One region of the Arthrobacter gyeryongensis genome, then DNA from elsewhere that is predicted to be linked to it. Evidence: riboswitches for the same ligand, from Rfam matches in the RefSeq annotation. Region 1 holds a riboswitch; each other region holds the start of a gene.
The links. A riboswitch is a leader RNA that binds a small molecule or an ion and turns the genes downstream of it on or off. The one in region 1 is predicted to bind S-adenosylmethionine.
Positions count from the first base shown of each region.

Region 2: another riboswitch for S-adenosylmethionine. It lies ahead of ABEA18_RS06465 (DUF1737 domain-containing protein); the one in region 1 lies ahead of ABEA18_RS21935 (aminotransferase class V-fold PLP-dependent enzyme).
Region 3: another riboswitch for S-adenosylmethionine. It lies ahead of metX (homoserine O-acetyltransferase MetX); the one in region 1 lies ahead of ABEA18_RS21935 (aminotransferase class V-fold PLP-dependent enzyme).

Region 1 covers NZ_BAABKK010000034.1:3,492-6,691, forward strand. The annotation lists gene ABEA18_RS21930 (class I SAM-dependent methyltransferase) at 1-335, opposite strand, end outside; gene ABEA18_RS21935 (aminotransferase class V-fold PLP-dependent enzyme) at 386-1,810, opposite strand; SAM riboswitch class IV at 1,846-1,958, opposite strand; gene hisN (histidinol-phosphatase) at 2,120-2,932, opposite strand; gene rsgA (ribosome small subunit-dependent GTPase A) at 2,992-3,200, opposite strand, start outside.
Region 2 covers NZ_BAABKK010000009.1:118,396-121,595, forward strand. The annotation lists gene ABEA18_RS06450 (ornithine cyclodeaminase) at 1-622, opposite strand, end outside; gene ABEA18_RS06455 (Lrp/AsnC family transcriptional regulator) at 785-1,216, opposite strand; gene ABEA18_RS06460 (hypothetical protein) at 1,272-1,631, shown strand; SAM riboswitch class IV at 1,702-1,814, shown strand; gene ABEA18_RS06465 (DUF1737 domain-containing protein) at 1,825-2,082, shown strand; gene ABEA18_RS06470 (rhodanese-like domain-containing protein) at 2,079-2,489, shown strand; gene ABEA18_RS06475 (O-succinylhomoserine sulfhydrylase) at 2,490-3,200, shown strand, end outside.
Region 3 covers NZ_BAABKK010000015.1:135,061-138,260, reverse strand. The annotation lists gene ABEA18_RS12320 (SGNH/GDSL hydrolase family protein) at 1-333, shown strand, start outside; gene ABEA18_RS12315 (hypothetical protein) at 401-793, shown strand; gene metX (homoserine O-acetyltransferase MetX) at 795-1,916, opposite strand; SAM riboswitch class IV at 1,930-2,045, opposite strand; gene ABEA18_RS12305 (bifunctional o-acetylhomoserine/o-acetylserine sulfhydrylase) at 2,197-3,200, opposite strand, start outside.

The DNA of each region.
Region 1 (3,200 bases):
GAGTCCGCCAGTCCAGTTGCCTCGGCCGTACCCTCCAGGGCGATAACGTGTGGATACGTTTTGCGCAGTTGCGTGAGCATGTCCGTGGAGGGGTCCACCGCGGACACCGCCAGCCCACGCTCGACCAGAAGATCGGTGAACTTTCCGGTGCCGGCGCCGATGTCTGCCGCGTCCCGCGCGCCCTCCGGTAGCAGCCAGTCAGCCGAGTCCGCAGGGTAGCCGGGCCGCACACGGTCATAGTGTTCCCCGCCGTCCTGGAAACTCCGGCCGAGCTCAAGGCGCCGTTCCTCATAGAGCTTGGGGCCGGCTGACGTGCCTTTGGGTCGCGGGGCCACGCAGGAACTCCTTCGTAGGACAGGAAAAATACCCTACGAATCTACCGCAATCAGTCGGTGCTGCAGGGAGCGGCTCCCGCGGTCCCGGGAGTGTTGGGAGCCCACTCCGGGTAGCTGCGGTGGTCGTTCGCCGGCACCCAGCGGCCGGCATCCACCACGTAGTCCCAGCCGAGGCCGTTGCTCTTGAGCGCCTGGATGCCCGCAATGAGCCGGGTGGCGTCTTCCAAGCGCGAGCCCACGCCGAAACTGGCTCGAAGTGATCCGGAGGGTAGACCGAGGCGCTTGAGGAGCGGGTGGGCGCAAAAGCGTCCGTCGCGCAGGCCAATGCCGTGCTCGGCCGCAAGATAGGCAGCCACAAGTCCGGCGTCGTAGCCCTGGAGCGAGAAGTTCACGACGCCGATGGTGTCCTGGGGATCCGTGTCGCTGAAGATCTGGTGCACGGTCACGCCGTCGATTTGCTTGAGGCCCTCGACCAGATGTGATCGGATGGCTGCCTCGTGGGCGTGCCATTCATCGTGGTCGAGGCTGGCGATGACCTGCGTGGCCCGGGCGAGTGTGGCCGCGCCGAGTACGTTCGGCGAGCCGCCTTCGTGCCTGGCCGGTCCTGTGGCCCAGCTGACGGAATCGAGGCGCGCTTCGCGGACGGCGCCGCCTCCGGCCAGGTGCGGTGTGCCGGCGTCGAGCCAGTCGGGACGGCCCACCAGGACACCTGCGCCGAACGGTGCATAAAGCTTGTGCCCCGAGAAAACCAAGTAGTCGACATCCGCTGCGGCGATGTCGATTCTGCGGTGCGGGGCGAGTTGCGCCGCGTCCACCACAATCCGCGCCCCGAATTCGTGGGCCAAGGCAGCGAGTTCCTTGATGGGCAGGATTTCGCCGGTCACGTTTGACGCGCCGGTGACAGCCAGAAGGCTGACGCCGCCGTGGGAGAGCGCTGTGCGGACATTGGCGACGGTCTCGGACAACGTTCCCGCGGCAACGATGCTGCGGTGGGGGACACTTTGCCACGGGAGGAGGTTGGCGTGGTGCTCGATGTCCAGGTAAAGGACTTCGCCAATTTGTCGACCGTCCTCAACCGGCAGGCAGCCGGCCAGTAGATTGAGGGAATCGGTGGTGTTGCGCGTGAAAATGACCGAATCGTCCGGCCGCCCGCCAACGAAGTCACGGACGATGTTGCGGGCGTTTTCATAGACCGAGGTGCTGATTTGGGAAGCATAGCCTGCGCCGCGGTGGACGCTCGCGTAGTACGGCAGGATCTCGTTGAGGTATGCGGAAACCACCGTCAGGGCAGGTGCGGAAGCGCCGTAGTCAAGGTTGGCGTAGCGGATGTGGCCGCCCTGGATCAAGGGTGCCTGCAACTCCGCGCCGGTGACCGCGGCGAGTGGACGCGATGCCCGGGGGAGGGTTTCACCGCGGTGCTGCGCAGATTCGTTGTTCAGCGAAAGAGCCGCGGAAGTAAATGTGGCTGTGCTCATGGGACCTCACTCAAGAGGGACCCCTGCGTGCAGGGGGTCCGCGCTTGCCGCATCCGTTCCGGACCGGCCGGGTCGTCACCCGGGGCACCCCGCCGCGATGGAGGGTTGCCGGCCAGCAAACCGGGGTTTCGCGCTGGCACTCGTGACCTGTAAAGAGCGTAGGACACCGGCAAGGCTCATTCCAATGTGACCGGCGATTGTTAAGCGGATTATTACACCGCGGGAAAAAGGTGCCTTCTGCCGAAGAAAAAACAGCGGACACCCCCAAAAGGGGGCGTCCGCCGTCGTTTATTCAGTGGAGAGACTGGACTAGAGGAGGTCGTCGAGCTCGGGGTTGAGCCTCTTGAGGACCTCGGAGTGCAGGATCGAGTTGGTGGCGACGGCGTTTCCGCCGAAGGGACCATCCGCACCGTCCAAGGACGTGAAGCGCCCGCCGGCTTCCGTCACGATCGGCACCAAAGCCGCCATGTCGTAGACCTGGAGTTCCGGTTCGGCGGCGATGTCCACGGCGCCCTCGGCCACGAGGCAATACGACCAGAAATCGCCGTACGCACGGCTGCGCCAGACATCGTTCTCGAGGCCCAGGAAGTTGTCCAGTTTATCGTGCTGCTTCCATTCGGAAAGCTCGGAGTAGGAAAGCGAGGCGTCTTCGAGCCGCGACACGTTGGAAACCTTCAACCGGGTGGCTGCGGCGAGCGACCGGCCCATGTAGGCGCCCGAGCCCTTGGCCGCCCACCAACGCTTGCCGAGCGCCGGAGCGCTCACGAGTCCCACTACCACCTCACCCTCGTCCACGAGGGCGATCAGCGTAGCCCAGACGGGTACGCCACGCACGAAGTTCTTGGTCCCGTCAATGGGGTCGATGATCCAACGCCTCGAGCCGTGGCCCGTGCTGCCGAATTCTTCCCCGAGGACGGCGTCGCGGGGGCGGGAGCGGGAGAGCTGCCCGCGGATTGCTTCCTCGGCTGCTTTGTCGGCATCGGTGACGGGGCTCAGGTCGGGTTTGGTCTCGACCTGGAGGTCCAGTGCCTTGAACCGCTCCATTGTCAGGGAATCGACGGAGTCGGCCAGGACGTGTGCCAGCCGCAGGTCGTCGTTGTAGCTCGAATCGGGTTGGGTCATGGTTCCAAACTACCGTCTATTCGCCGGTGAGCCGGGGAGGTAGGACGGCAGGCGCGCAGTTAGTTGACCGTACCCAATTCCTTGGTCTCCTGGGCTTCCATGCGCGGGTCCGCGCCGAGGAGCCGGCGCAACGACGCCAAGCGGGCCGGACCTGCCTCGCCGGCGTGGCCGTCGGCCACCCAGGGATCCAGTCCGCATCGAACCGCGGAGGCATCGTGCTTGCAGCCTCGCTCGCACATCTCCGTTCCGGGTTCCAGATCCGGGAAGG
Region 2 (3,200 bases), on a different contig from region 1:
TGGCATTGGCCTTGTCCGCCGTGCACGTGGTGACGACGTCGGCGCCCTCCACTGCGTGGGCGGCCGAGTCTGCGATGGTGATGTCGAAGCCGAGGGGAGCCATGTTCCGGACGAATTTCTCCATCGCAGCCGGATCCGTGTCCCAGATCCTGACACTGTTAATACCCAGGGCCGCCCGGAAGGCCAGGGCCTGAAACTCCGATTGGGTTCCGGTCCCGATCATCGCCATGATGCGGGAATCGGGGCGCGCGAGTTTCTTCGCGACCATCCCCGACGTAGCCGCCGTTCGCAGCGCCGTCAGCACTGTCATTTCCGCAAGGAACGTCGGATAACCGTTATGGACGTCGGACAGGACACCGAAAGCTGTCACGGTCTGGAAGCCACGCGCTGGATTCGAAGGGTGTCCATTTACATACTTGAAGCCGTATGTTTCCTGGTCGCTGGTGGGCATCAGCTCGATGACCCCAAACGGCGTGTGACTTGCCACCCTCGGAGTCTTGTCAAAGGATTCCCACCGCCGGAAGTCGTCTTCCAAGTATTGAATCATCTCCGAGATGATGGTCTCCGGGCCTCGCCCGGCCGTCCAACGAACCATATTGCGGACATCGACAAAGCGCGTCATGTGCGCTCCTTTCCCTCATAAGCACTGTTGCTACGAGGCTACGGAGCGGCGATATGCATCCACAATTGCCAAAGTACGTACTTTTCATTGAAAAGCTGCGCAAAATGACGAACACATCTCTACACAATGCTCATTGGATACTGGCGTGCTTCAAGCGGTCGACTACCGCAGGACGGAACTGAGCAACAAACTTGTCTCGCTATTGACGATCCCTTCGATGCCGCGGATCCGGCCCAACACCTGGTCAAAGTCACTAAGGCTTTCTGTGCGCAGCTCGGCCACAAGATCCCAACCGCCATTTGTGGTGTGCAGTGCCCAAATCTCCGGAAGTCCCCTGAGTTGGCGAATGACTTTGTCAGCCGATCTTCCTTCCACGGCAATGAGCGCAATGGCGCGAATGGCAAGTGGATCGACCTCGTCGCGCACCCTCGCGGTGAAACCAACGATGGTTCCCGAGGAAACTAGCCGCTCGAGCCGGCTATTCACAGTGGCCCTGGCGACGCCCAGCTTACGCGCGAGGCTCGCCACGGACGCCCTGCCGTCCTCCCGGAGGGCGGAGAGGAGCTGACGGTCAAGGTCGGTGAGTGCTGCCATAAAGATAAACGTATCGCCCATTCCCCAAGCGGGCCTGAGTCCGTAGGGTATCGACATGAGCATCTACATCAGCCCCGACTCTGCTGCATGGTCGCTGACGGCCATGGCGACTGGTGCGTCAGCGGGATCAATCGATGATGCAAACGGCATGTCCAACTTGGTGAAGGAAATCTACGAGACAGAAGGTTTCGAAGCCCTGTCGGGTGTGGTTTTTGCCTTGGCTCATCACAACAGCCTCTCGCTGCACGCGCTCGCCACGGCCACCGGGATATCCGTGCACGAGTTGCTGGAAATCCGGAAGCACCAAGGTTCCACTTTCCATCACTTCCCTACGGGAGTGGCGTCGCGGTTTGACGCCATTCCACCCCGGATCCAGGCAAGCCTTGAACCGCTGCCGAATGAAACCGACGCCTAGGACCCCCGGTTACGGAACATGACGACGGCCGGTGATGCAGGCCGCCGTCGTGGATGTTATTTTCTTCTTGAGTAATGAGCACCAGCGCGAAGCCCTGACTTGCTGGTCGGCAACCCTCTCTCCGGCGGGGTGCCTCAGGTGACTACTCGGCGTATCGACACTTTCGAACTGCAAGCGTGACTGAGGAGCACCAATGCCTGAACCCACCGAAGAAAAACTCTCGTACCGTCTCATCACGGGCCCTGACACGAAGGATTTCTGCGAGCGGATCTCCACCGCCCTCGCGGAGGGATACGTGTTGCACGGCAGCCCGGCCGCGACCTTCAATGGCACGGACGTGATTGTGGCCCAGGCCATCGTCCTGCCCGCCGCGATCGCGAGCGCAGATGCAGCAGTTGCCAACGCGGTAGACCAGCTCGATGAAGAGTTCGACGGCGAGGGGCACGCATGAGCTACGCAGGCGACCTCAGCCCGCACGATGCCTGGGCCAAGCTGGAACAAGGCGCCATCCTGGTGGACGTCCGCACCGAAGGAGAGTGGGCACACATCGGGATCCCTGACACAAAGGCGACGGAAAACGATCCCTTGTTCATCCAGTGGAACTTGGCCGGCGGCATTCCCAACACCCGTTTCATCGAAGAGCTGACGCAGCAGGCTCCGGAGGCGGACGGCACCGAACTGGTCTTCCTCTGCCGCTCCGGACAGCGTTCCATCGCCGCCGCGATCGCCGCAACACAGGCCGGCTACACCGCCTACAACGTCCTGGAGGGCTTCGAGGGCGAACCGGACCGCTACGGCGAGCGAACCGTGAACGGTTGGAAAAACCGTGGACTTCCGACGAATCTGGGGAACATCTAAGTGACTTTCAATCCTGACGCCGCCGGCTGGAGCCCTGACACCCAGGCAGTCCGCGGCGGTCTTGACCGCACCAACTTCCAAGAAACGTCCGAGGCCGTCTTCCTGAACTCCGGCTTCGTCTATGAGTCGGCCGCAGCCGCAGAGCGCGCATTCACGGGCGAGGACGAGCGCTTCGTCTACTCCCGTTACGGCAACCCCTCCGTGGCCACTTTCCAGGAGCGACTCCGCCTGCTCGAAGGCACCGAAGCGTGCTTCGCGACGGCGTCGGGCATGTCCGCTGTCTTCACAGCCCTCGGTGCGTTGCTGGCCGCCGGCGACCGCGTGGTTGCCGCCCGCTCGCTCTTCGGTTCCTGCTTCGTGATCCTCAACGAGATCCTGCCCCGCTGGGGCGTCGAGACCGTCTTCGTGGACGGCCCGGACCTGGACCAGTGGCGTGCCGCATTGTCCGAGCCGACAACGGCAGTGTTCTTCGAGTCGCCGTCGAACCCCATGCAGGAAATCGTGGACATTGCAGCAGTTAGCGAACTAGCCCACGCGGCGGGCGCTACCGTCGTCGTCGACAACGTCTTCGCCACTCCCCTGCTGCAGCGCTGCGGCGATCTCGGCGCGGACGTGATTGTCTACTCGGGCACCAAGCACATCGATGGCCAAGGCCGGGTCCTGGGCGGAGCAATCCTGGGCGCCAAGGAATTCATCGACGGTCCCGTCAAG
Region 3 (3,200 bases), on a different contig from region 1:
GCTGATATGTGGTCCCTTCGCCAACTCTCCAACTCCCAGATGTGGGACGAAGACCGCCTGCATTTCTCTCCGCTCGGCCACCACACCATCGCCGCGATGGTCCTCGACTCACTCAATGTGCCGCACAACCTCGAGCCGCTGTTCCCCAAGCCGCTCCCCCAGCGCAGTTGGCGCGAAGCCCGCTCGGGCGACCTCGTATGGGCACGTGAGTATTTTGTCCCCTGGGTCATCCGCCGGATCCGGCACCAGTCCTCCGGCGACGGCATCCTGCCGAAACGCCCGACGCCGGGACCCGTCTTCGGCCCTGCCGACACCTTCCTGCCCCGGAGTTGAGCGGGAACCACAGGGCGGGTCACAGGGAGCGGGGCTAAGCTGGTGAAAGACCTAGGAGGCCTCTACCGTGAACAATTTGATCTTCTGGATCATCGTCTGCTCTTGGCTGATTCCGATGGGGATCCGCATGTACAACCGATCGCGCCAACGCAGGCTCCGGGACTTCCCTCCGCAGAATTACCCCGCTCAGCCCTATCCTCCACGGAACTACCCCGTCGGATACCCGGAGCTGCCCCCGGTAATCTTCCCGGCTGAGCCGCAACCCCCGGTGGCGACGCCCGTACCGCAGGCCGCTCCGCCGTCGTCGGCTGCTCCGCAAGCGAACAGCGCGACCCAGCCGAACAGCGCGCCCCAAGGCTACCGGGCACGGAAACTGGCCGAACTGGACCAGGAGTACAGCGACGGGAAAATCGCCATGGAGGATTACATGAAGCTCCGCCAGGAGATCATGAACGGCTGATTCAGCCGAAGAAGGCTTCGCGCAGCTGGGGGCCGAGCTGGCCGATCTCGGTGAGGAAACCGTCGTGCCCGATCGGCGCCTCGATCACATGAACGGGGACTCCTCCGGGCAAGGCCTTGGCCAGCTCGTGCGATTGTTCCGGGAAGTAGAGCCGGTCCGAGTCCACCGAGGCAACGAAGAACTTCGCTGTAGCCACGGACAGCGCATCCTCCAATGAGCCGCGGCCGCGGGTGATGTCGTGGCTCATGAGGGCCTCGGTGATGGCGATGTAGCTGTTGGCGTCGAAGCGCTGGACCAGCTTGCGTCCCTGGTGGTCCAGGTAGCTTTCCACCTGGTAGCGGCCCCGGTCCCCTAATGCCGCAGCCCGAAGGGGTGCCTCGCCGCCTTGGGCGTTCCGGCCGAAGCGGAAGTCCAGTTCATCCGCTGAACGATAGGTGATGTGGGCGATCCGCCGGGCAAGGGCCAGCCCTGCCTCGGGCGCGGCCTGGCCATAGTAGTCGCCGCCGTTGAAGTCGGCGTCCTGCCGGATGGCGAGCGTCTGGGCCTGCGCGAACGCGATCTGTTCGGCAGTGCTGTACGCCCCGATCGAAATCACGGCGCATCGCTTGACGCGGTCCGGATAGCTGACGGCCCATTCCAGTGCGCGTGCACCGCCCATGGACCCACCTACGACGGTATGCCAGCTGTGGATCCCCAAAGCGTCGGCCAGCCGGGCTTCGGCTACGGTGCTGTCCCGCAGGGTCACGAGCGGGAAGCGGGAGCCCCACGGCTTGCCGTCAGGAGCGCTCGACGACGGCCCGGTGCTGCCGTAACAGCCTCCCACGATGTTGACGGAGACCACGAAGTAGCGATCCGTGTCGATGGTGGCGCCGGGGCCGACGAGTTGCTCCCACCAGCCTTCTTCGTCGCTCTCGCCGCGGGCCACATGGGTGCTGCCTGTCAGGGCGTGTTCCACCAGGACAGCGTTGGAAGCGTCGGCGTTGAGCCGCCCCCATGTTTCGTACGCAAGGAGGACCTCCGGCAGGAAACCTCCGGCCTCGAGTTCGAGCCCGCCCACGGAAACATACTTGACGGTTCCGTCCTGGGTACCGGAAAGGGGTATGGCTGTTGCAGCAATTGTCATTCGTTGACACCTCACATCGCGCTTGCCCGCCGCCAACACAGCGAAGGGCCAGGTCTTCACCCGGGGCACCCCGCCGCGATTGGAGGGTTGCCGGCCAGCAAGCCGGGGCTGTCGCTGGCACTCATGACCTATAGGAAGAGTCTAGGAAAACCGGACCCCTTCTGACGAAGATTATGACACCTTTGTGACACTTGACCGTGTTTTGTTCACGAAGAAGGGACCTAGGAGGCCAGCCGACGAAGATTCCGCCCGCCGGCCTCTTGCACCATCCGGAGCGGTACTAGCTGCCCTTCGCCGCCCGGAATCCTGACTCGAGGTCCGCGAGGATGTCGTCGATGTGCTCGATCCCGACGGACAGCCGTACCAGGCCCGGGGTCACTCCGGCCACGGCCTGCTGTTCGGGGGTCAGCTGGCTGTGTGTCGTGGACGCGGGGTGGATGACCAAGGATCGGACGTCGCCGATGTTTGCCACGTGCGAATGCAGTTCCAGGGCGTCCACGAAGCGTTTGCCGGCGTCGATCCCGCCGCGGATGGTGAAGGACACCACCGCGCCGGTGCCGCGGGGTCCGTACTTCCGCCCGCGTTCGAACCACGGACTGGAAGGCAGCCCCGCGTACGCGACCGATTCGACGTCGTCGCACCCTTCGAGCCATTGCGCCACTTTGGTGGCGTTGTCCACGTGGCGTTCCACCCGCAGGCTGAGGGTTTCGATTCCTTGGGAGATGAGGAAAGCGTTGAACGGGGACACTGCCGAGCCGAGGTCCCGCAGGAGCTGGACCCGGGCCTTGAGGATGTAGGAGAGGTTCGCGCCGAGGGCACCGTCCTTGCCGAGGTCGCGGGCATAGACCAGGCCGTTGTAGCTGGGGTCCGGAGTGTTGAAGTTGGGGAACCGCTCGGGGTCCTTGCCGAAATCGAACTTGCCGGAGTCCACAATGACGCCGGCAATGGCGGATCCGTGCCCTCCAAGGTACTTGGTGGCCGAATGCACCACAATGTCCGCGCCCCACTCGATGGGCCGGATCAGGTAGGGCGTGGCGAGGGTGTTGTCCACGACGAGCGGGACTCCGGCTTCGTGCGCGATGCGGGAGACGCCCTCGATGTCCAAAACGTCCTGGCGGGGGTTGGAGACGACTTCGGCGAAGAACAGCTTGGTGTTCGGCTGCACGGCGTCGCGCCAGTGGTCGAGGTTGTCCGGGTCCTCGACGAAGGTGACCGAGATTCCGAATTTCTTCAGCGTGTGCGCCAGCAGGTTGTAGGTGCCACCGTAGAGGCTCGGGCTGGCGA